DNA from 2 places in the Carboxydothermus ferrireducens DSM 11255 genome. Region 1 is predicted to be linked to the other one. Evidence: a T-box and tRNA genes for the amino acid it is inferred to sense, from the RefSeq annotation. Region 1 holds a T-box; the other holds one or more tRNA genes.
The links. The T-box of region 1 lies ahead of pheS (phenylalanine--tRNA ligase subunit alpha). A T-box ahead of a tRNA ligase gene usually reads a tRNA of that ligase, here a tRNA-Phe.

Region 1 (10,936 bases):
AAATATTATGCCTAAAATTAAAACCAAAAAAGCTGCAGCCAAGCGGTTTAAGAAAACCGGTTCTGGCAAAATTAAGCATTTTCATGCTTTTCACAGCCACCTATTAGGTCACAAAACGTCTAAAAGAAAGAGAAGACTTAGAAAGTCTGCTATAGTCAGCAAAGGGGATATGAAGATTATCAAAAAGATTTTACCGTATTAAAGGATACTTTCTTTATTAAAGAAGCATAAGGAGGTTTTATTATGCCAAGAGCAAAAAGTAGTGTAGTTTCAAGAAAACGCCATAAAAAAATATTAAAGTTAGCAAAAGGTTATTTTGGGGCCAAAAGTAAACTTTTTAGAGTAGCCAAACAGCAAGTAATGAAGTCCTTAATGTATGCCTATCGGGATAGAAGGGCAAGAAAAAGAGAGTTTAGAAAGCTTTGGATTACCCGAATCAATGCTGCCGCACGAATGCATGGACTTACTTACAGCAGGATGATGAATGGCTTAAAGAAAGCCGGGGTAGAAATTAACCGGAAAATGCTTGCGGATTTAGCGGTTAACGATAAAAATGCTTTTGCCGAGCTTGTGGAAATTGCCAAGAAAAATTTATAAGATGAAGGGTTTTGGTGAAAGTGTTGGCAATCAATACGAAAAAAGAAATAAACTTTTTTAGACGATTAACTCCTTCGCAAATCCTGGTATTGGGATTTGCAGGAGTTATTCTTTTAGGTACAGTTTTATTAATGCTGCCGATTTCAACCAAAGATGGTACGGTTACTCCCTTCTTAGATGCCTTATTTACCGCCACTTCGGCGGTCTGCGTTACAGGTCTTGTGGTAGTTGATACGGGAACGTACTGGTCGCTTTTTGGGCAAATTGTTATCCTGCTGTTAATCCAGGTGGGCGGCCTGGGTTTTATGACTATTGCCACGCTGTTTGCTATTCTTTTGGGCCGCCGGATTAACTTACGTGAGCGGATAGTTATTCAGGAAGCATTAAACCAGGCCAGTTTAGAGGGAATTATTAAATTAACCAAACAGGTTATTTTATTTACCTTTAGTTTTGAGGGAGTTTTTGCAGTTATTTTGGGGTTAAGATTTTCTTTAGATTACGGCTTTATTAAGGGAATGTGGTTTGGGGTTTTTCATGCGGTGTCCGCTTTTAATAATGCTGGTTTTGATTTAATCGGAAATTTTAAAAGCTTAACCCCTTATGTTGGGGATGTTATAGTTAACCTTTCAATTGCTATTTTGATTATTGCCGGAGGAATTGGTTTTTACGTTATTTCCGAGCTTTTTAATTTGAGAAAAAAAGGACGGTTATCCCTACATTCCAAAATAACGTTAATGACTACCGGACTTTTACTTTTGGTCGGTACTTTGGTTATCTTTGTCATGGAATACAACAACGATAAAACTCTGGGAGCTTTACCTTTTGGTGAGAAAATTTTAGCGGCTTTTTTCCAAGCTGTTACGCCTCGAACGGCTGGATTTAATACTGTAGATATTGCGGCTCTTCATCCGGCAACCCAGTATTTTATTATTATCCTGATGTTCATCGGTGCTTCACCGGGGTCGACAGGAGGTGGGGTTAAAACCACTACTTTTGCGGTATTAACCTTAGCGGTGATCAATATTATTCTTGGTCGGGATGAGATCCTGGTTTATAACCGGCGTTTGCCCAGGGAACAAATTTTTAAAGCAATCGCCATTGTCATGATTTCCCTGTCATTAATAAATATTGTTACTTTTATTCTCACCTTTACTGAAGGACACAATATTTTGATGAATATGTTTGAAACTGTCTCCGCTTTTGGCACGGTAGGGCTATCGATGGGCTTAACGCCGAAGTTATCGGAACTTGGCAGGATTTTAATAATATTAATGATGTTTTTTGGCAGGGTTGGTCCGCTTACCATTACTTATGCCCTTGCGCAGCGGCGGAAAAAAGCTTTGTTTACTTTGCCGGAAGAAAAGGTAATGGTTGGATAGGAGATGAAATTTATGGAGTCCAAACAGTTTGGAGTTATCGGTCTTGGCCGTTTTGGTTCCAGTGTGGCCAAGACTCTAAGTGATTTGGGGTATGAGGTTTTGGCTATTGATAGTAGTGAAGAGCGGGTGGAGGAAGTAAAAGATTTTGTCACCCACGCAGTATGTGCCGATGCAACGGATGAGCAAACTCTAAAAGCCGTTGGTATAAAAAATTGTGATGAAGTGGTTGTAGCAATCGGACAGGAAATGCACAACAGTATCTTAATTACTCTGATTTTGAAGGAATTGGGAATAAAGAAGGTTTGGGCCAAAGCTCAGAACGACTTGCACGGTAAGATATTGGCTAAAGTTGGGGCTGATGTGGTGGTTTATCCGGAAAAAGAAATGGGAGTAAAAGTAGCAAATAAAATGGTGGCAAACAACATATTGGAATTTATTGACCTGTCCGATGAATATTCTATTTTGGAAATAAACATTCCACCGCGTTATGCTGGGAAAACAATCAAGGAAATTGATGTTCGGGCTAAATATGGTTTTACCATTTTGGCGATAAAACGCGGGGAGCAGTTGGTAATTTCTCCGTCGTCCGATGAGGTGCTGCAAGTGGGAGATATTTTAGTGTTAATTGGGCGGAACGAAAACTTTAAAAAGTTGGAGCGGGATATTGGTGATTAAGAAAATATCCAGCCCGGAAAACTCATTTTATAAAGAGTTGAAAAAATTATATCAAGATAGCGCCTTTCGGCGCAAAAATGGAATGTTTATTGTGGAAGGTGAAAAGCTTGTTTTTGAATTAATTACTGATAATTGGCCTCTAAAATATTTAGTTGTAAGTGAAAGCTACTGGCAGGCCAAAAAAATTGATGATGACGGTGTGAAGATTGTGGTTTTAACGGACCAGTTGTTTAACAAAATTTCCGAATTAGTTACGCCACCGGGGATTCTGGCGGTAGCTTGTATGAAGTCTTTATCCTGGCCCGCCGGTAAAGATGGTGCGTTTTTAGTTCTTGACGGTCTTCAGGACCCCGGAAATGTAGGCACGTTACTAAGAGCTGCTTTTGGGTTTGGTGTTTCCGGGGTAATTTTGTTACCTCCCGCAGTTGATATTTATAATCCAAAAGTTATAAGGGCTTCCGCGGGGACCGCTTTTAAGTTTCCCGTATTGAGGATGGAAGCGGACGAACTAAAAGATATAATCTTAAAAAATAATATACCGTTATTTTTAGCGGAAAGCGAAGGAGGGATACCTCTAACTGCCGTTAACTTTCCGGCAAAATTTTTTATTGCTGTTGGTAATGAAGGAAAGGGCATCAGTTTGGCGTTGAAAAGTCTTCCGCATCAAAAAGTTTCAATCCCCATGCCTGGAAAAATAGAATCTTTAAATGCTGCACTTGCTGGCGGAATTATTATATATGAATGGGCCAAAAACAGGTATAACTTGTAGTATTTTTTGAATTGTGCTATAATTAACGTAGAATTTTCAAGGGGTGGGTGGCATGGGGGAGTATTTAGCAAAGTTTTGGTGGAGCGTATTTGAGGCTACCGGTTCCTTGACAGCTTACTTAATTTATAAAAAGTTAATTAGCTATAAAAGGCAATGACCGGGAGGAGTAAGTTGGATGCTGACCATCCAGGGAGAAAGGGCCGCGGACTGAAAGCCCTTTTATGGCAGGCCGACTGAAGTTCGCCCGTGAGCTTTCCGCTGAAAGGTAAGTAGGCGGCAACGGATTCTTCCGTTAGCAAGTAAGAAAGGGATAACCCTTTCTGCAGAGTGAGCTTTATGGCTAAGTAGGGTGGTACCGCGGAACTTTAGCTTTCGTCCCTAAAACGGGCGAAAGCTTTTAATTTTATATAGGAGGGATTGAATTTGCATAATGAAGAACTGTGGCAGAAATACTTAGGAGAAGTAAGTAGAGTTTCCGATTTAAATGAACTGCAGACGGTAAAGGTCAAGTTTTTGGGGAAAAAAGGAGAAGTGACCCTTGCTCTTAAAAATTTAAAAAATTTACCTCCGGAACTAAGGCCCGAAGCGGGGCACAAGATTAATACCGTAAAAAAGTTAATAGAGGAAGATTTGGAGAAACGAGAGCAGGAGCTTTTGCAGAAGGCCCTGGAAGAGAAACTGAGTAAAGAGGCAATTGATGTGACACTACCCGGTTATTCTCTGAAACTCGGCAAGCTCCATCCTCTGACTCAAGTACAGCATCGGATAGTAGAAATCTTTACTTCAATGGGGTTTTCTGTGGCTACGGGTCCGGAAATTGAAAAAGATTACTACAATTTTGAAGCCCTTAACTTACCTAAAGACCACCCTGCCCGGGATATGCAGGACTCCTTTTATATTACCGAGGAAGTGTTGTTGCGGACTCATACTTCCCCGGTACAGGTACGGGTAATGGAAAAGTATGCGCCTAACCTGCCTATAAGAATAATTTCGCCGGGTAAAGTTTATCGCCGGGATGATGATGCTACCCATTCACCGATGTTTGCCCAGTGTGAGGGACTTGCGGTTGATAAAAATATTCGTTTTTCCGATTTAAAGGGAGTTTTATTAACCTTTATTAAAGAATTGTTTGGACCCAAAACTAAAATGCGGTTAAGACCCAGTTACTTTCCGTTTACCGAACCCAGCGCTGAGGTGGATATTTCTTGCGTTATTTGCGGCGGTATTGGCTGTAAAGTTTGCAAAGGTTCGGGGTGGCTGGAGATCTTAGGTTCCGGTATGGTGCATCCCCGGGTTTTAGAAATGGCCGGATATGATAGCAGTGTGGTTACAGGATTTGCTTTTGGAATGGGGTTAGAACGGATTGCCATGCTTTTGTACGGCATTGATGACTTACGCCTTTTTTACGATAATGACATAAGGTTTTTGCAGATGTTTTAAGGGGGGCTTCTCAGTGAATATTTCCTATAACTGGTTGCAGGAGTTTTGTGAGATACCGTATACCGCCCAGGAACTGGGAGAAAAGCTCACTTCGGTGGGAATTGCGGTAGAAAAAGTTACCTATATAGGAAATTATGAAAAAGTTGTTGTTGGCGAAGTGCTTGAAGTAGAAAATCTTCCTGGAACGGAGCTTTTTAAAACAAAGGTTTCTACCGGAAAAGAAATTTTTGAAGTTATTACCGGTGCCAAAAATGTTTTTGCCGGTTTTAAATATCCTTTTGCTCTTCCCGGGGCTAAACTGCCTAACGGTATAACAATTGAGGAACGGCGAATTAGGGGAGTTGTTTCCCAGGGAATGTTACTTTCGGCGGAGGAACTGGGACTTTTGGAAAGAAAAGGTGCGGAGCCTGGTTTAATGCTTTTACCCCCGGAAGCACCGGTGGGTGAAAAAATAGAAAAAGTTCTGGAGCTTGACGATTACCTTTTAGAACTGGATTTAACCCCGAATCGCGGAGATTGCTTATCGGTTTTGGGTGTAGCCCGGGAGGTAGCAGCTTTGACCGGCCACAGGTTAAAACTGGCTGAGCCGGAATTGCCTCTTGATAATGGTAGCTGTCCGGTTTCCATTGAGATTCAAAATCCTGAACTTTGTGGGCGGTACATGGGTATTGTGATTAAAAATGTAAAGGTAGGTCCTTCGCCCTTATGGCTCGAACAGAGACTGCGAAAGGCTGGGATTCGCCCAATTAATAATATCGTTGACGTAACCAATTATATTTTGCTGGAATACGGTCAGCCTTTACATGCTTTTGACTTGGATAAACTTGCTTCGCCGGAAATAATTGTTAGAAACGCCAGAGCGGGAGAAAAAATTACTACATTAGATGGTGTAGAAAGGGAATTAACTTCCGAAATGTTGGTAATTGCTGACCGGGAAAAACCCATTGCGGTAGCCGGAATTATGGGCGGGCAAAATACCGAAGTGGATGATGACACAAAAACTGTTTTTATTGAAGCAGCCTGGTTTAATCCGGTGTCGGTCCGGAAAACTGCCCGAAAACTCGGGCTTCGCACCGATGCTTCGCAGAGGTTTGAAAAAAATGTGGATATCGAAGGGATTAAAAGGGCATTAATTAAAGCGGCACTAATGATTTGCGAATTAGCTGGGGGAACTATACAGGGGCGATATGAGGATGTGTATCCCAGGAAATTTACACCAAAGGTAATTGCTGTTAGCCTTTCCAAAGCCGAAGAGTTTTTAGGTATTTCTTTGGATGCCAAACGGGTTGTTGAAATTTTGGAGTCTTTGGGATTTAGAATTACTATAGGTGAAAAGAAAATTTTTGTCGAAGTTCCGAGTTACCGTCCGGATGTTTCTTTGGAAGCTGATATTTATGAAGAAATTGCCCGTTATCTGGGATATAATAATTTTCCGGATACCATGCCCATTGGTATAACCACCACTGGCTTTTCTCCGGAGTATAATTTTGAGTATAAAGTAAAAAATCTTTTAACCGCTTTGGGAATGCAGGAAATCATTACTTATAGTTTTATTAATCCGGACTCTTATAATAAATTAGGACTTTCTGTGGACGAGGTGCTTACAAAAAGTGTAGTACTTTTAAATCCATTAAGCATTGAACAGTCGGTCATGCGTACTACTTTGTTACCCGGACTCTTGGATATCGCTAAAAGAAATGAAAATCGTCAACAGGAAAGTTTGTTACTTTTTGAAATGGGAAATGTATTTGAAAAAAGTGGCGAAGATTTACCCAGAGAAACCAAACTAATTGGCGGTATTGCCCTTGGTTATAGATATGGCGATTGGTATAATAAGCCCAGAAAATACGATTTTTATTATGTTAAAGGTATTTTAGAAAGCTTGTTTACTTCTCTTGGGATTAATAACTTTAGTTTTTCTGCGGCCAAAGACCTGCCCTTTCTTCATCCAGGAAAGGCAGCCCGGGTTTATTTAGAAAATACGGAAATTGGCTATCTTGGTGAACTGCATCCTCTCGTCCAAAAAAAGTATGAATTTAAAAATACTCCCCTTGTGTTTGAACTAAATTATGATCTTTTAAAAACTTTGATTCCGGTGGAGAAAAAATATACTCCTTTATCCCCCTATCCCGAGGTCAAAAGGGATATTGCACTTTTGGTGGAACGGGAAATTCCTGCTGCCACTTTCATTGAGGTCATAAAAGGTTTAGAAATTAATACATTGAAAAATATTGAGATTTTTGATGTTTACGAAGGAGAAAAGCTTGGTCCAAACAAAAAGAGTATTGCTATTTCACTAACCTTTAGCTCCACGGAAAAGACTTTAAGCGAGGAAGAAATTAATAATTTCATGGCCCAAGTCCTGGAAGCTTTAGAGGCTAAAACTGGTGCAAAATTGAGGACCTTTTAAAAATACCCCCGGCTTTTCGGGGGTATTTTTAAAAAACTTTCTTTAAAAAACGAGGTGATAAATTGAAGCGAATTGAAGTGGAGATTGACGGGGAAAAATACTATTTAAAAAGTGAATTACCGGAAGAAGAAGTGGTGGAGCTTGCTCGGAATTTGGATGAAAGAATTAGAGAGCTAAAGGAAAAGTACCCGAAGCTTCCCTGGCACTGGAACTATGTCTTGCTTGGTTTAACCTTAGAAAAAGAACTGAAGGATTTAAAACAAAAATATGACCAGTTGGCTTCTGTTTTAAACGAAGAAAGTAGGGACAAAGAATGATAAGTTTACAACTAAGTCGTATTTTTGATGAAATGGCCTTAATGCTTGAATATAAGGAGGAAAATTTTTTTAAAATTAATGCGTATCGCCAGGCTGCCAGAATATTGCGGAATATTAAGGATCTTGAACGCTTTATCAGCGAAGACCGCCTTGAAGAATTGCCGGGGATTGGAAAAAATTTAAGAGAAAAAATCTTGGAATTTTACAGAACGGGACGTATTGCAGAATATGAAAAACTAAAAGGGGAAATCCCGCTAATAATTTTTGATTTATTGAAAATCCCGGGGATTGGGGTAAAGACAGCCAAGCAAATATATGAAACTTACCGACCTGATACCCTCGATGAGGTAGAAAGTTTAGCAAAAGCTCATAAACTAAAGGAAATTCCGGGAATAGGCAGTAAAACCGAGCAACAAATTTTAGTGGGGATAGCTTCAGCGCGGGAATGGCAGGAAAAAATCACCATTAGCTTGTATAGCCGTAATCAAACGGAAATTTTAGAGTTTATTAAAAGCTTACCCGGTGTAGAAAAAGTAAGTAGTACAGGCAGTTTAAGATTAAAAGAAGAAATAATTCCTTATTATCATTTTTTGATAATTTTTAATGGATCGAAGGAAAAATTTACTGAACTTATGGAGAATTTTGGTTTTAAGCTCCTTGACCAAAACGATGGGCTGCTCTTTTTAGCCCCGGAAGGATATAAGGTTAAAATTGATTTTGCCACTTTTAATAGCTGGGGGAATAAATTATTCTTGACCACTGGTCCTGAAAGTTTTGTAAAAGCTATTGGGGTTTTGGATAAAAGTTTTAGTGATGAAGAAATGATTTTTCAATCCATAGGCTTACCTTATGTGGAACCGGAATTGCGGACTGCTGAGGGATTGCTGGAATTTTTAAAAGAAGCGGATACGGATGATTTAATTACTGCTTCCGATATTAAGGGGGATTTACATGTTCATTCGCAGCACAGTGATGGAATAAATTCTATTAAAGATTTAGCTTTAGCGGCACAAAAGCTTGGCTATGAATATATCTCTATAAACGATCATTCAAAAAGTTTAACCGTGGCCAAAGGCCTTGACGAAGAAAGGTTATTAGCTCAAATTGCAGAAATAGAAGCGTTAAATCGGGAATTAGAAGGAATTACTGTGTTAAAAGGTATCGAGGTTGATATTTTAAAAGATGGTTCTCTGGATTTACCGGATAAATTGCTGGCGCAGCTTGACGTGGTGGTAGCATCGGTGCATACCGGTTTTAAACTCCCCAAAGAAGAACAAACGGCGCGGATAATTGAGGCAATTAAAAATGAACATGTGGATATTATCGGTCATCCTACCGGCAGGTTGCTGGGACGGCGTGAACAATATGATGTTGATGTTGAAGAAATAATTGCCCAGGCGGCAAAATACAGTACGGCTTTGGAAATAAATAGCTCTCCGGAAAGATTAGATTTAAATGATGAATATGTAAGCCATGCCCGCCGTGAAGGTGTTTTAATTGCTATCAATACCGATGCTCATGATACCAACCGTCTGGCCAATGACCTGCAATTTGGAGTTACTGTAGCCAGAAAGGCTCTTTTAACAAAAAAAGATGTTTTAAACGCCAAAGATTTAAAATCCCTAAAAAAATTTTTAAGGAGAAAATAAGAAAATATTGCCAAATTGATTTAAGTTTTTTATTATAATAGAGGTGCTTATGCTCTTACCAAGACAGTTTTATGCCAGAGATGTTTTAATTGTCGCCAAAGATTTACTAAATTGTTATCTTGTCCGGGAATATAACGGACATTTGTTAATTGGCAAAATTGTCGAAACAGAAGCTTATCATCAAAATGACCCGGCCTGTCATGCTTACAGGGGCAAAACCAAAAGAAATGAAGTGATGTTTGGACCGCCGGGACATGCGTATGTGTACTTTACTTACGGGATGCATTATTGTTTTAATGTGGTAACCGGCGCTATAGGCCGGGCTGAAGCAGTATTAATTCGAGCTTTAGAACCGGTAAAAGGTATTGATATCATTAAAACTTTACGTGGAGGTAAAAGTGAAAGAGAACTTTTAAGTGGACCGGCAAAATTAACCCAGGGTTTGGCGATTGATTTAAAATTGAACGGTCATGATTTGACCGGGGGTAAAATTTTATATATTACCAAAGGGGAGCCGGTAGCTGAAGAAGATATTGTTGTGACGACACGGATAGGAATTAATGCGGGCAAGGATTTGCCTTATAGATTTTACCTAAAGAATAATAAGTATGTTTCAAAAAAGTAAATAAGGAGTGGGAAAATGAAATTAAAAGAAATTTATGAGTTAGCAGTAAAAATGGGGATGGAAAGTGATCCACGGGGTAAAGAACAAGTATTAAAAGCTTTAGAAAAAGAAAAAAAGCGTTATGAAAAGCTTTCGGAAAAGGAAAAAGAAGAGTATGACTTAGAAAACCTGACCAATCCTTATAGCGATACCCGGGTATACTTGGGCGATTTAGAACAAGAGATACATACCGCATTGGTTGGGATTGATATGGAAGTTGGTGAAGTATTACTGGCTGATCGCCTTACCGAAAAGGGGACAAAAATAGATTTAATAATAACCCACCACCCGGAAGGTTCGGGGATTGCCAAGCTTTATGAAGTAATGCATCTTCAGGAAGATATTTTGCATCAGCTTGGCGTACCCATAAATGTAGCTGAAGGAATAATGGCACCGAGAATTGGCGAGGTAAAGCGCGGTTTAATGCCTTTAAACCATAACCGCGCCATTGATGCGGCGAAGCTTTTGGGCTTTGCTTTTATGAGCGTCCATACTCCTGCGGATAATCTTGTAACTACTTATTTAACCAATTATTTTAACGAGAAAAAACCTGAAACGGTAGGAGAAGTTGTTGATTTCTTGAAGGAGTTACCGGAATATAAAGAAGCGACCAAAATTGGGGCTGGTCCCACCATAGTTGTGGGCGCACCGGAAAGAAGATGCGGCAAAATCTTTGTAGATATGACCGGAGGAACCAGTGGTTCCGATGAAATGTTTGCCAAACTTTCTACTACCGATGTAGGCACTATTGTGACCATGCATATATCGGAAAAACATAAAAAAGAGGCAGAAAAGCATAATATAAATGTAGTAGTTGCCGGGCATATGGCCAGCGACTCCCTGGGGATGAATTTGTGGCTTGACAAGCTTGAGGAAAATGGAATTAAAGTAATTGCAACTTCAGGTTTAATTAGGGTTAAAAGGTAAGCGTGGTTTAGGCCACGCTCTTTTACCTATTTAGGGGGTAAAAAAATGTTAAAAAAACCAGAGCTTTTAGCACCAGTAGGAGCTTATGAAAATTTAATAGCTGCTGTGC
Region 2 (10,936 bases), on a different contig from region 1:
GTGGGTATTACCTGTAAAATTACCAGAACATTGCACACGGAAACAACACCTTTCCAGGAGTTAGCTGTAATTGAAACTCTGCAGTTTGGACGAATGCTCGTTTTAGATGGGATGGTTCAAACAACGGTTGTAGATGAGTTTGTCTATCATGAAATGATTGCCCACGTGGCTTTAAATACCCATCCCAACCCTGAAAAGGTTATGGTAATTGGGGGCGGCGATGGCGGAACTATTCGGGAAATAGTAAAACATCCTAAGGTCAAAAAAGCAGTTTTGGTGGAAATTGATGAAAGAGTAATTGAGGTAAGTAAGCAGTATTTACCGGAAATTGCCGTTGCATTAATGGGGAACCCTAAAGTTGAAGTAAGAGTCGAGGATGGGATAAAACATGTAAAAGAACATAAAGGGGAATATGATGTCATAATCATTGATTCAACCGAACCGGTAGGACCGGCGGTTGAACTTTTTAGTGAAGATTTTTATAAAAAAGTTTATGAGAGCTTAAAAGATGACGGGATTATGGTGGCCCAGACCGAATCCCCCTTTTTCAATCGAGATATAATTAAAAATTCTTTTACAAGAATAGGAAAGAATTTTCCCATTACCAGGCTTTACTTTGCTACTGTTCCCACCTATCCCAGCGGAGTTTGGACTTTTACTTTAGGTTCGAAGAAATACGACCCGCTGGCGGTAAAAAAAGAAGATATATTTGTTGATCCGAGCAATAAATACTATAATGCTGAGGTTCACTTTGGGGCTTTTATGCTGCCAAACTTTATTGCCGAGATAATCAAATAGAAGGTGAGATAATGCTTCCTGTTGAAAAATTTACTGGTTTTATGGGCAGTTCCGACAATTATGAAGGTGCTGCCTTTGTTTTATTTGGTATTCCCATGGATTTTACCGTCAGTTTTCGGCCAGGTGCCCGCATGGCTCCCCAGCATATCCGTCAGGTTTCCTTTGGTTTAGAGGAGTATGACTGGGATTTGGAAAAAAGTCTTAATGACGTAAACTTTTACGATATGGGAGATGTAGCGCTGACTTTGGGCAGGATTGAAGAAAGCTTTACCAGCATCCGGACAGTAACGAAAAAAGTGTTGAGTGACGGTAAAATTCCGCTAATTATCGGTGGCGAACATTTAATTACTTATCCGGTGATCCTGGAATTTGCCGAAAAGTATCCCGATTTAGCTGTAGTTCACTTTGATGCTCATGCGGATTTGCGGGATCATTATCAGGGAGAAAAACTTTCCCATGCAACGGTTATGCGGCGTGTAGCGGAAATTATTGGGCCGCAAAACCTTTATCATATCGGTATCCGTTCCGGTACCCAAGAGGAAAAGGAGTTTATTACAAAAAAATCAAACTATCTTGGCCAAAACGTGTTGGCGGGTGTAGAAAAAGCGTTGGAAAAACTTGGGCAAAAGCCGGTGTTTATTTCCCTGGATATTGATGTGGTAGATCCGGCCTTTGCCCCGGGAACCGGAACCCCGGAACCGGGGGGAGCTACCAGCATTGAGATAATGGAAGCCATTGTAAAACTTAGTTCTTTAAATATTGTTGGCATGGATTTAGTTGAAGTATTGCCCGTCTATGATCCTTCGGAACGTACATCGCTCTTGGCGGCCAAAATTTTGCGCCGGGCATTGTTATCTTTTAATATTACCAGGTAATATCAAAACATTGAAAAAATAAAAAACTCAAAAAAAGTAGTTGACTTCTAAGTAAATGTCATGTATTATAATAAATGTCGGTTGGGCCGACAGGCAGATAAAGATGCGGAGCTGTGGTGTAGGGGCCTAACATGCCTGCCTGTCACGCAGGAGATCGCGGGTTCGAATCCCGTCAGCTCCGCCATAAAGCTTGCCACGGTAGCTCAGTTGGTAGAGCAGAGGACTGAAAATCCTCGTGTCGGCGGTTCGATTCCGTCCCGTGGCACCATCAAAAAACGGGCGGAAGTGGCTCAGGGGTAGAGCATCGCCTTGCCAAGGCGAGGGTCGCGGGTTCGAATCCCGTCTTCCGCTCCATTATTTATCTAACCTGGCGGCATAGCCAAGTGGTAAGGCAGAGGTCTGCAAAACCTTTATTCCCCGGTTCGAATCCGGGTGCCGCCTCCACAATGAAAACAATCAAATAATTTTTTATAAATTCGCCGGGGTGGCGGAACTGGCAGACGCACGGGACTTAAAATCCCGGGGGCCCTTAAAGGCCCGTACCGGTTCGATTCCGGTCTCCGGCACCACTTGAAAGAAAAGCCTGCAGCAATGCAGGTTTTTTTGTTTTTTAAAAACGATTTGACGGAAAAACTCTGTTTTTTATAAGATATAGAATATAATAAATATTAAATTTAATGTTAAGAGACAGGGGGAAAAGAGATGGAAGTATTTGGTCTGTTTGTTACGGCGTTTATTGTTGGCTTTTCCGGGGCGATGATGCCGGGCCCGCTTCTAACGGTAAACATCAACGAGAGTTTACGGCGGGGATTTTGGGCAGGCCCGCTTTTAATCCTGGGACATGCGCTATTAGAGACGGCGCTTGTGGTGGTAATACTTTTGGGTTTGGGGAAAATCCTTACAAATTCTTACGTCTCTGGAGCCATTGGACTATTGGGCGGGGTGATGCTTATTTATTTTGGGTTTACCATGACCAGAGATGCCGGTTATAAAAAAATTTCCCTTGATTTAACCGGAAGTGGTTCAATACCCCAAAAGCCGGGTCGGTTAATGCTTAATGGGGCCTTGGTTTCTTTGGCAAATCCCTACTGGTCCCTTTGGTGGGCGACGATTGGTTTAAGCTATTTAACCAGGTCCCTGATTGTTGGAGTTTTTGGAGTAGGTGCCTTTTTACTTGGTCACTTGCTTGCGGATTTTAGCTGGTATGGTTTTATTTCGTACTTGATTGCCCGCGGTCGAAAACATCTTAAACAAACGGCTTATCTTTTTATAATATTTATCTGTGGCATTTTTTTAGTTGTTTTGGGAGCAAAATTTATTGGCGATGGGATTACACGTTTAAAAATTATGTAAATCCTAAGGAGGTAAAGTTAATGTATTTGCACGAAATTTTTAAAAATAATTTTCGTCCAGAGCATCCGGCCTTAAGTTATCGGGGAAGGAAAGTAACCTATCGGGAAATGGCGAAAATTATTGAAAAGTATGCAGTTTTTTGGCAGCAAAAAGGATTAAAGCCGGGAGATAAAGTTCTCTTAGTCTCAGGTAATTCTCCGGAATTTGTCTATACTTATTTTGGTGTAGTCAAAGCCGGGGGTATTATCATACCGGTAAACATGGGTTTAGCTCCGGAAGAGATTAGATATATTTTTGGTGACGCTCAGGCCCGTTTTGTTGCAATTCAGGAAAAAATCTGGCTTACATTAAAGGAGCGTTTTCCGTTACCCGAAGAAATGGTGATAGTGTTAAATGAAGCTTTGACTTCGGAAATAATGAACTTGGAGGCAAAGTTTATTGAACCAACATATAATGATGTTTGTACCATACTGTATACTTCCGGTACTACCGGCTTTCCCAAGGGTGCCATGCTTACCCACGAAAATTTAATTTTTGATACCGATTCGGTTACGCGTTTTGCGGAAGTTGATGAAAATGATAACTACCTGGCGGTACTGCCTTTATTCCATTCTTTTGCTTGGACCGCCTGTTTACTGGCACCCCTGTATACCGGTGCAACCTGTACCATTGAAGATGGTTTTAATCCCCGGGAGATCGGGAAAGTACTGGTAGCGGAAAAAATTACGATTTTTTTGGGTGTACCTTCGATGTTTATATATCTTCTTGAATATTTACCCAGGGAAGCCTTTAATTCAGTACATTTGGCCGTATCAGGCGGCTCATCTCTGCCTCCGCAATTTTTTTATGCCTTTGAGGAAAAATTTGGGGTTCCCCTTGTCGAAGGCTACGGGCTAACCGAAGCATCTCCAATTGTTACATTGAATCCAAGAAGGGGGCCGCGAATTCCCGGCTCTATCGGCAAAGTGCTGCCGGGGATGGAGGTAAAAATAGTAGATGAAAACTTAAATGAGCTTCCTCCTGGAGAAGTTGGCGAGTTAATGGTTTTTGGTAAAAACGTCATGAAAGGCTATTATAATAAACCCGAGGAAACGGCAAAAGTCCTGGTAAATGGCGGTCTTTTGACCGGTGACCTGGGCAAAAAGGATGAACAGGGATATCTCTATATTGTGGATAGGAAAAAAGATTTAATAATAGTAAGCGGCTTTAATGTTTATCCTACAGAAGTGGAAAGGGCGATACTTGATCACCCTGCAGTCAGGGAAGTGGCGGTGGTGGGAGTTCCGGATGGAGTGCGGGGAGAAGCGGTAAAAGCTTTTATAACCTTGAAAGAAGGGTATAACAGTCTTACCCGCAAAGAACTTTCCGAATTTTTAAGAGATAAACTTGCTGCTTATAAAATTCCGCGTTATGTAGAGGTTTTGCCGGAGCTCCCGAAAAATGCTACCGGAAAAATAATGAAAAAGGTATTGCGTGGCGAAAATACAAATAAATAGTTTATTTTATTCCCCTCATGTCAAAAGATGTGAGGGGTTTTGTCGTTTTTTTAAATATAGTTTTACTAAAAATTTTTTTAATAATAGGAGGAAAATATTTACAATTGGCGTAAATATATTAGTGGGTTTAAAAAGAGAAAAGTTACACAAGGAGGTGCATTCCGCCCCAGAGGGACCCAGTCTACTTCCGGAAAGGGGGGAGAGGAGAAGAGGAAGCGGGTTTCTTGGGGTAGTAATAAAAACAAGGAGGTTTACCATGAGAAAAGGGCTTGTTTTAATCCTGGCGGTATTAATGCTAATTATTTTTACCGCCACGGCCTATGCCGCTCAGGTGCTGGTGCCAACCACCGATAAAGATGTTTATGGCCCAGGAAGTTACATTCCTACACCTACAAGTAAAACAGTTTATGGCTATAATAATTCACCAGCAAAATTTAATGCTGATGGTACAACTTATTATCCCAATGAAATTTACCTCCCCAATGAACAAAATCCTGCCAGTTACCGCATTCACAGCAACTACTCCAAAAATACCGACGCCTGTGCAGCCTGCCATGCTACTCACACCGCAGTAGGCCAAACCCTTTTGCAGTGGGGAACAGTATATGATACCTGTATGGCCTGCCATGATGGTACTATTGGTACAACCTATAACGTTGAAGAAGGTTATATTGCTAATACCGGAAATCCCACTTTTGGGGGAATGTTTGGAACCGGTAGTGAATCTTCGCTTTCACGTCATAACGTGGTTGGGTCGGTCCAAATTTTTGCAGCTCCTGGCGGAAATACCACCGGTAATTATGAAATCAACAATACTCCGGACAAAGCTAATGCAACTGCCTGGGACATTACCTTTGGTTGCGAATCCTGCCACAGCCCCCACGGCTTAGGTGGTAATGCCAGAATCTTAAACCCCAACGTTAATGCTTACAGTTACCTTAACTATAAGTCCAATATAGAGTACATTTATAATGAAGTAACAGGTTATTATGAAAATGCCCAAAAATTCCAGTGGGTCAGAAGCTATCCATATAACAAAGGGACTCAGGTTTGGGTAAATGGGCAGTTGAAAACTGAAGGCGTGGACTATATTTTAGATGGTACCAGCGGCGAAACCAAGATTAAATTACTCCAGGAAAATGGAAGCGTAACAGTAGTGTATGCTTACTTCTATCCTGCTTTGAAGGTCAAAATGGAAGTAAAAGACTACCTAAAATCCAGCGAGTTCGTCCAGCACACTTACGGAATCAATCAATTTTGCGGCGCTTGTCACACCGATTACAACACCGATACCGGAAATATAGCTACCAGTACCGGTTCTTCGGATAAGTTAACCGGTCAGTATACGGAAGCATACCGGCACCAGGTTGGCTTTAAGGTTGACGAGTTTAAAGCCTTCTTGCCGTTAACCAACATGGTCTACGAAAAGCGGAGTGACGGCGATGTCATGACCTGTCTCACCTGTCATTATGCTCACGGTACATCTAAAGATTTCTGGACAAGAACACTAACCAATGATTACTGGTCCGGTCAGGTAATTGATGAGATTGCCGGTTCTTCAGCGTTAAAGCGGGCACCCAACATGGGAACCTGCGAAACCTGCCACCGGAAAGGTCCTGCTAACGAAGGTTATGCTGCCAATGCAGGCGAATCTAATGCTGTAACTCCAACTGCTAACGTAAGTGATGGTACTTCCCAAGCTAATGCCAAGTTTGTGGGCTCGGCTAAGTGCGTTGAATGTCACGCTGCTTATGCTGAAGGTATTAAAGAAACCTACCACAACAATATGGCAACCTACTACAATATTGACAAGAATTCTGCTCCATCGGAGAGAGCGTATAAGGGTTCGGTTGCTTTATTAAGTGTATTTAACGATAACCCGGCTTTAAAAACCACTGCTCCGTTTGTTTATATTTGGGATGCGATTAATGGAAAGACATCAACCTTTGATGTTGTCCTTTGGGGTAAGCCGGATGAAGCAGCTTATGTTGCGGTTTGGGATGGAAGTGCATACCAACGGAAAGCTGAACTTGAATATAATAAGACAACAGGCAAGTATGAATTAGTTTCTAAGAGTGGAACGCTTACCTGCATCAACTGCCATTCAGTTAACAACTATACCTTTGCCAAAGCAACTCCATTGACAACGGATGTTGCCCAGCAGATTTACAATGTTGGTATTCCTTACATTTCACTCCCACAGGGCGTAACAGACTTTTATTACAATGCTGGTGGAACACCAAAGGCTACATTACGCACCCTTATTACCAATGGTGGCGTTGTTACTGCATCAGACGGTACTGGGGTTGTAGAATTACAAATTAACTGCGAGGCCTGCCACGGTCCCGGAAGTGCCCACGTTGCAGCCCCCAGCAGCAAGAACATCACTGGCTGGAAGCAGTACAATTATGCTGTAAGGGTTGGTTTGCCATTCCAAACTAAGGATGGTGCATTAACCGGTATTAGCTTACCGACCAAGGCTCAGTCCTGCGGTAGCTGCCATAACAGCAATACTCACCAGGGCTTCTACTACAAGTCCAAGCACTTTGTCAATGGCCAGATGGACTGCATGGTCTGTCACGATCCGCACAGCGATAAGTACGAGTATCAACTTAAGTTGCCGGTTAAGTCTCTCTGCATGAGCTGTCACGATGCAGGTGTGGCAACCGGTAATATTCCGGTATTCACCAGAGAAGATACTGAGAAGTTCCTTGGCTACTATTCCACCGCATATCACCTCTTTGATGATATGGGTACTATTAACGAAGCAACTTATGCTGCAACTAACAACTTGTTGCCGTAAGCATAATTTGCAGGGTCGGGTAAAACCCGACCCTGCTCTTAAACTTTATAGGAGTGAGTATGATGTATCGTACTGGAAGAGTAATACTATTAGTGGTTATCCTTTTTTCTTTAAGTGGGTGTAGTTTATTAGAAAATACACCTTTGGATAAAATCATCAACAATAATTTTATTGATAATATAACCATGAAAATCAAAACTACATTTAATTCTTATCCCCAAACCCCGGAAGAACTGGCAAAAGCTTTTGCCAAAGCATTAAAAAGTAACGATATAAAAAAGGTAAATAAATATTTACCGGTTCCCGACTCTACCGGTAACCCTACCGCAAGTAATTATTTGAATTTTGGCGGTGGAAAGGATTTTAATGTATCTAAGCTTCGAGGTGATTCAAATAGGACTTATTTTTTACTTGAAAATGAAAACGAAAAAAATGATAAATACATAATCTTGGTTACTAAATTTAACGACCGCTTCGTTGTTGCGTCAATGGGACCTTATGATCCCCAAATACTTGAGGTAGAATAATAAAAGACTAAAGTAACTTACTTTTGAAATAAATTATCAAAATTTTAGAACAATATATTGAATTTTGCGGCAATTAAGAATATAATTACAAAGTAAGAAGGTTTTCTTTTTTTACCAGCATAATGAATGAGTATTCATTCATATTTTAACTCAAGGAGGGATGAGGGTGTACAAGATTAACAAAGTAGGGGTTATAGGTTCCGGGATAATGGGAAGTGGTATTGCCGCACTTTTAACCAATGCCGGTATCCCGGTGGTTTTGCTGGATATTGTGCCGTTTAATTTAACCCCCGAAGAGGAAAAAAAGGGACTTACTTTAGAAAGTCCTGAGGTTCGGTACCGGATTGTTAAAGGGGGATTGGAAGCGGCGAAAAAAGCATCCCCGGCGGCTTTTGCCGTACCGGAAAATGCTGATTTAATTACTATTGGTAATTTAGAAGATGATTTACACCTGTTAAAGGACTGTGATTGGGTTATCGAGGTTGTGGTAGAAAACCTTGAGATTAAGAAAAATTTATTTACCAAGATTGCTCCCTATTTAAAGCCGACGGCAATCATCAGTACCAATACTTCCGGAATTTCCGTGAACAAAATGGTTGAACACATGCCCAAAGAGTTCCGGGAACGGTTCCTGGGAACGCACTTCTTTAACCCTCCTCGTTACATGAAGCTATTAGAAATCATCCCGGGAAATGAGACCAAACCGGAAATAGTGGATTTCATGGCTAAATTTGGCGAACGGGTACTGGGCAAAGGTATTGTTTTTGCCAAGGATACTCCGAACTTTATCGGTAACCGCATTGGAGTCTACGGGATTTTACAAATAATGAAAGCTTTAGAAGAAGGCTATACTGTAGAAGCAATCGATGCTCTTACCGGTCCTGTCATGGGCCGGCCGAAGAGTGCAACTTTCCGTACCGCTGATTTGGTTGGATTAGATACATTAGTTCACGTAGCGAAAAACGTTTATGATAATGTTACCGATCCTGCGGAAAAAGAACTTTTCCGGGTGCCGGAATTCTTAGAAAAAATGGTTGCCAATAAGCTTTTAGGGGATAAGACCGGTCAGGGATTTTACAAAAAAGTTAAAACCGAGGAAGGTAAAGAAATCTTAAGCCTGGATGTCAAAACTCTCCAATACAAGCCCCAGGAAAAAGTTAATTACCCATCGTTAGAAGCGGCTAAAGCAGCGGAAGGGTTAAAAGCCAAACTGCAAACCTTAATTTCTGGAAAAGATGAAGGGGCCGCTCTGGTCTGGAGAATAATGAAAAAGACCCTGCTGTATGCTGCATCTAAGATTCCCGAAATTGCCGATGATATTGTTAATATCGACCGGGCCATGCGCTGGGGCTTTAACTGGCAGTTGGGTCCCTTTGAAACCTGGGATGCTATTGGGGTAGAAAAAACTGTAGCCCGAATGAGGGAAGAAGGAGAAGTAATTCCGCCGATTGTGGAAAAGCTCCTGGCCAAAGGGTACAAGAGTTTCTACAAATATGAAAATGGCGTGACTTACTACTTTGATCTTGCTACCGAAGATTATAAGCCAGTTGAACTGCCGAAAGAATTTTATGTGATTAAGGACTTAAAAGCTCAAAATAAAGTTATTTTTGAAAATCAGGGAGCGTCGTTAATTGATATCGGGGATGATGTGGCTCTCTTGGAATTCCATTCCAAGAGCAACGCTATTGGTGATGACATACTTTCCATGATTAGAAGAGCTACCGAAGAGGTCAGCAGGAACTGGCGGGGTCTGGTTATTGGCAATGATGGCAAAAACTTTTCCGTGGGTGCTAACCTGGCTTTAATTCTCATGACCATTGAAGATGAAGATTGGGATGAATTAGATTACATGGTAAAGACCTTCCAGGACAGCCTCTTAACGTTGAAGTACTGCGACAAACCGGTGGTAGCTGCACCTTTTGGGATGACTGTGGGTGGTGGCTGCGAGGTTTGTTTGGCTTCCGATGGTATTCAGGCGGCAGCGGAAACGTACATGGGCTTAGTTGAAGTGGGAGTAGGCCTGGTACCAGCTGGCGGCGGACTTAAAGAGTTGGTCTACCGCATGACCGAATACGCCAGCGATACCGGTGGCTGGAGAGTAGCCGGAGCGGTAGATTACAAGCCGTTTATCTTTAGAGCTTTTGAACTGGCGGCAACCGCACGCGTATCTACCAGCGGTCAGGAAGCTAAGAAACTTGGCTTCTTGAGACCCTGTGATGGTGTCACGATGAATCGGGATTATCTCATTCATGATGCCAAAGAACGGGTTCTTTATATGTCGAAGATGGGTTACCGTCCGCCGGTTCCCAAGCCCGTAAAAGTTTTAGGCACCTCTGGTTATGCAGCTTTAGCTTCGGTTATTCACAATATGAAAGAAGGCAATTTCATCACTGAATACGATGCTCATATTGCCAAGAAGATTGCCTATGTTTTAACCGGTGGAAATGTCCATCCGGGAACCTATGTAACTGAACAGTATCTCTTAGATTTGGAAAGGGAAGCGTTTTTAAGTTTAGCCGGCGAACGGAAAACACAGGAACGGATTCGCCATATGCTTCTTAAAAATAAACCGCTTAGAAATTAGGAGGTGATGCTATGCGTGAAGCGGTAATTGTAAAAGCATTAAGAACTCCGGTAGGAAAAGCTCCCAGGGGAAAACTAAGAAATACTCGCCCGGAGGATCTGGGAGCATTGGTTATAAAGGAAATTATCAACCAGACGGGAATTAACCCGGAGATTATTGAAGATGTTATCATTGGTTGTGCTTTTCCCGAAGCGGAACAGGGGATGAATTTAGGACGGGTAGTTGCTTTAAGAGCTGGTTTGCCCTACTCAGTTCCCGGTGTTACTGTTAACCGCTTTTGCTCTTCCGGTTTAAATGCCATTGCCGATGCGGCAATGAAGATTATGACCGGAATGAGCGATGTGGTAATAGCTGGCGGTATCGAAAGTATGAGTATGGTACCGATGGGCGGAAATGACCTTTTGCCCAACCCGGAATTAATGAATGTAATGCCCGATGCTTATCTCAGCATGGGTCTTACTGCTGAAAATGTGGCTACTCGCTATAATATTTCCCGGGAA

Region 2: it encodes a tRNA-Phe, which carries the amino acid that the T-box ahead of pheS (phenylalanine--tRNA ligase subunit alpha) is inferred to sense. The anticodon was not compared.

What each region holds. Positions count from the first base shown of each region.
Region 1 covers NZ_ATYG01000025.1:9,632-20,567, reverse strand. The annotation lists gene rpmI (50S ribosomal protein L35) at 8-202, shown strand; gene rplT (50S ribosomal protein L20) at 244-597, shown strand; gene CARFE_RS0109940 (TrkH family potassium uptake protein) at 612-1,976, shown strand; gene CARFE_RS0109935 (potassium channel family protein) at 1,989-2,651, shown strand; gene CARFE_RS0109930 (TrmH family RNA methyltransferase) at 2,644-3,420, shown strand; T-box leader at 3,565-3,803, shown strand; gene pheS (phenylalanine--tRNA ligase subunit alpha) at 3,838-4,860, shown strand; gene pheT (phenylalanine--tRNA ligase subunit beta) at 4,874-7,270, shown strand; gene CARFE_RS0109910 (cell division protein ZapA) at 7,333-7,587, shown strand; gene CARFE_RS0109905 (DNA polymerase/3'-5' exonuclease PolX) at 7,584-9,236, shown strand; gene CARFE_RS0109900 (DNA-3-methyladenine glycosylase) at 9,286-9,861, shown strand; gene CARFE_RS0109895 (Nif3-like dinuclear metal center hexameric protein) at 9,877-10,827, shown strand; gene CARFE_RS0109890 (DUF3656 domain-containing U32 family peptidase) at 10,873-10,936, shown strand, end outside.
Region 2 covers NZ_ATYG01000019.1:44,941-55,876, forward strand. The annotation lists gene speE (polyamine aminopropyltransferase) at 1-798, shown strand, start outside; gene speB (agmatinase) at 810-1,673, shown strand; tRNA gene CARFE_RS0108025 (tRNA-Asp) at 1,781-1,857, shown strand; tRNA gene CARFE_RS0108030 (tRNA-Phe) at 1,866-1,941, shown strand; tRNA gene CARFE_RS0108035 (tRNA-Gly) at 1,953-2,027, shown strand; tRNA gene CARFE_RS0108040 (tRNA-Cys) at 2,043-2,117, shown strand; tRNA gene CARFE_RS0108045 (tRNA-Leu) at 2,152-2,242, shown strand; gene CARFE_RS0108050 (LysE family transporter) at 2,376-3,026, shown strand; gene CARFE_RS0108055 (long-chain-fatty-acid--CoA ligase) at 3,047-4,522, shown strand; gene CARFE_RS0108060 (cytochrome c3 family protein) at 4,779-7,325, shown strand; gene CARFE_RS0108065 (hypothetical protein) at 7,388-7,852, shown strand; gene CARFE_RS0108070 (3-hydroxyacyl-CoA dehydrogenase/enoyl-CoA hydratase family protein) at 8,013-10,436, shown strand; gene CARFE_RS0108075 (thiolase family protein) at 10,448-10,936, shown strand, end outside.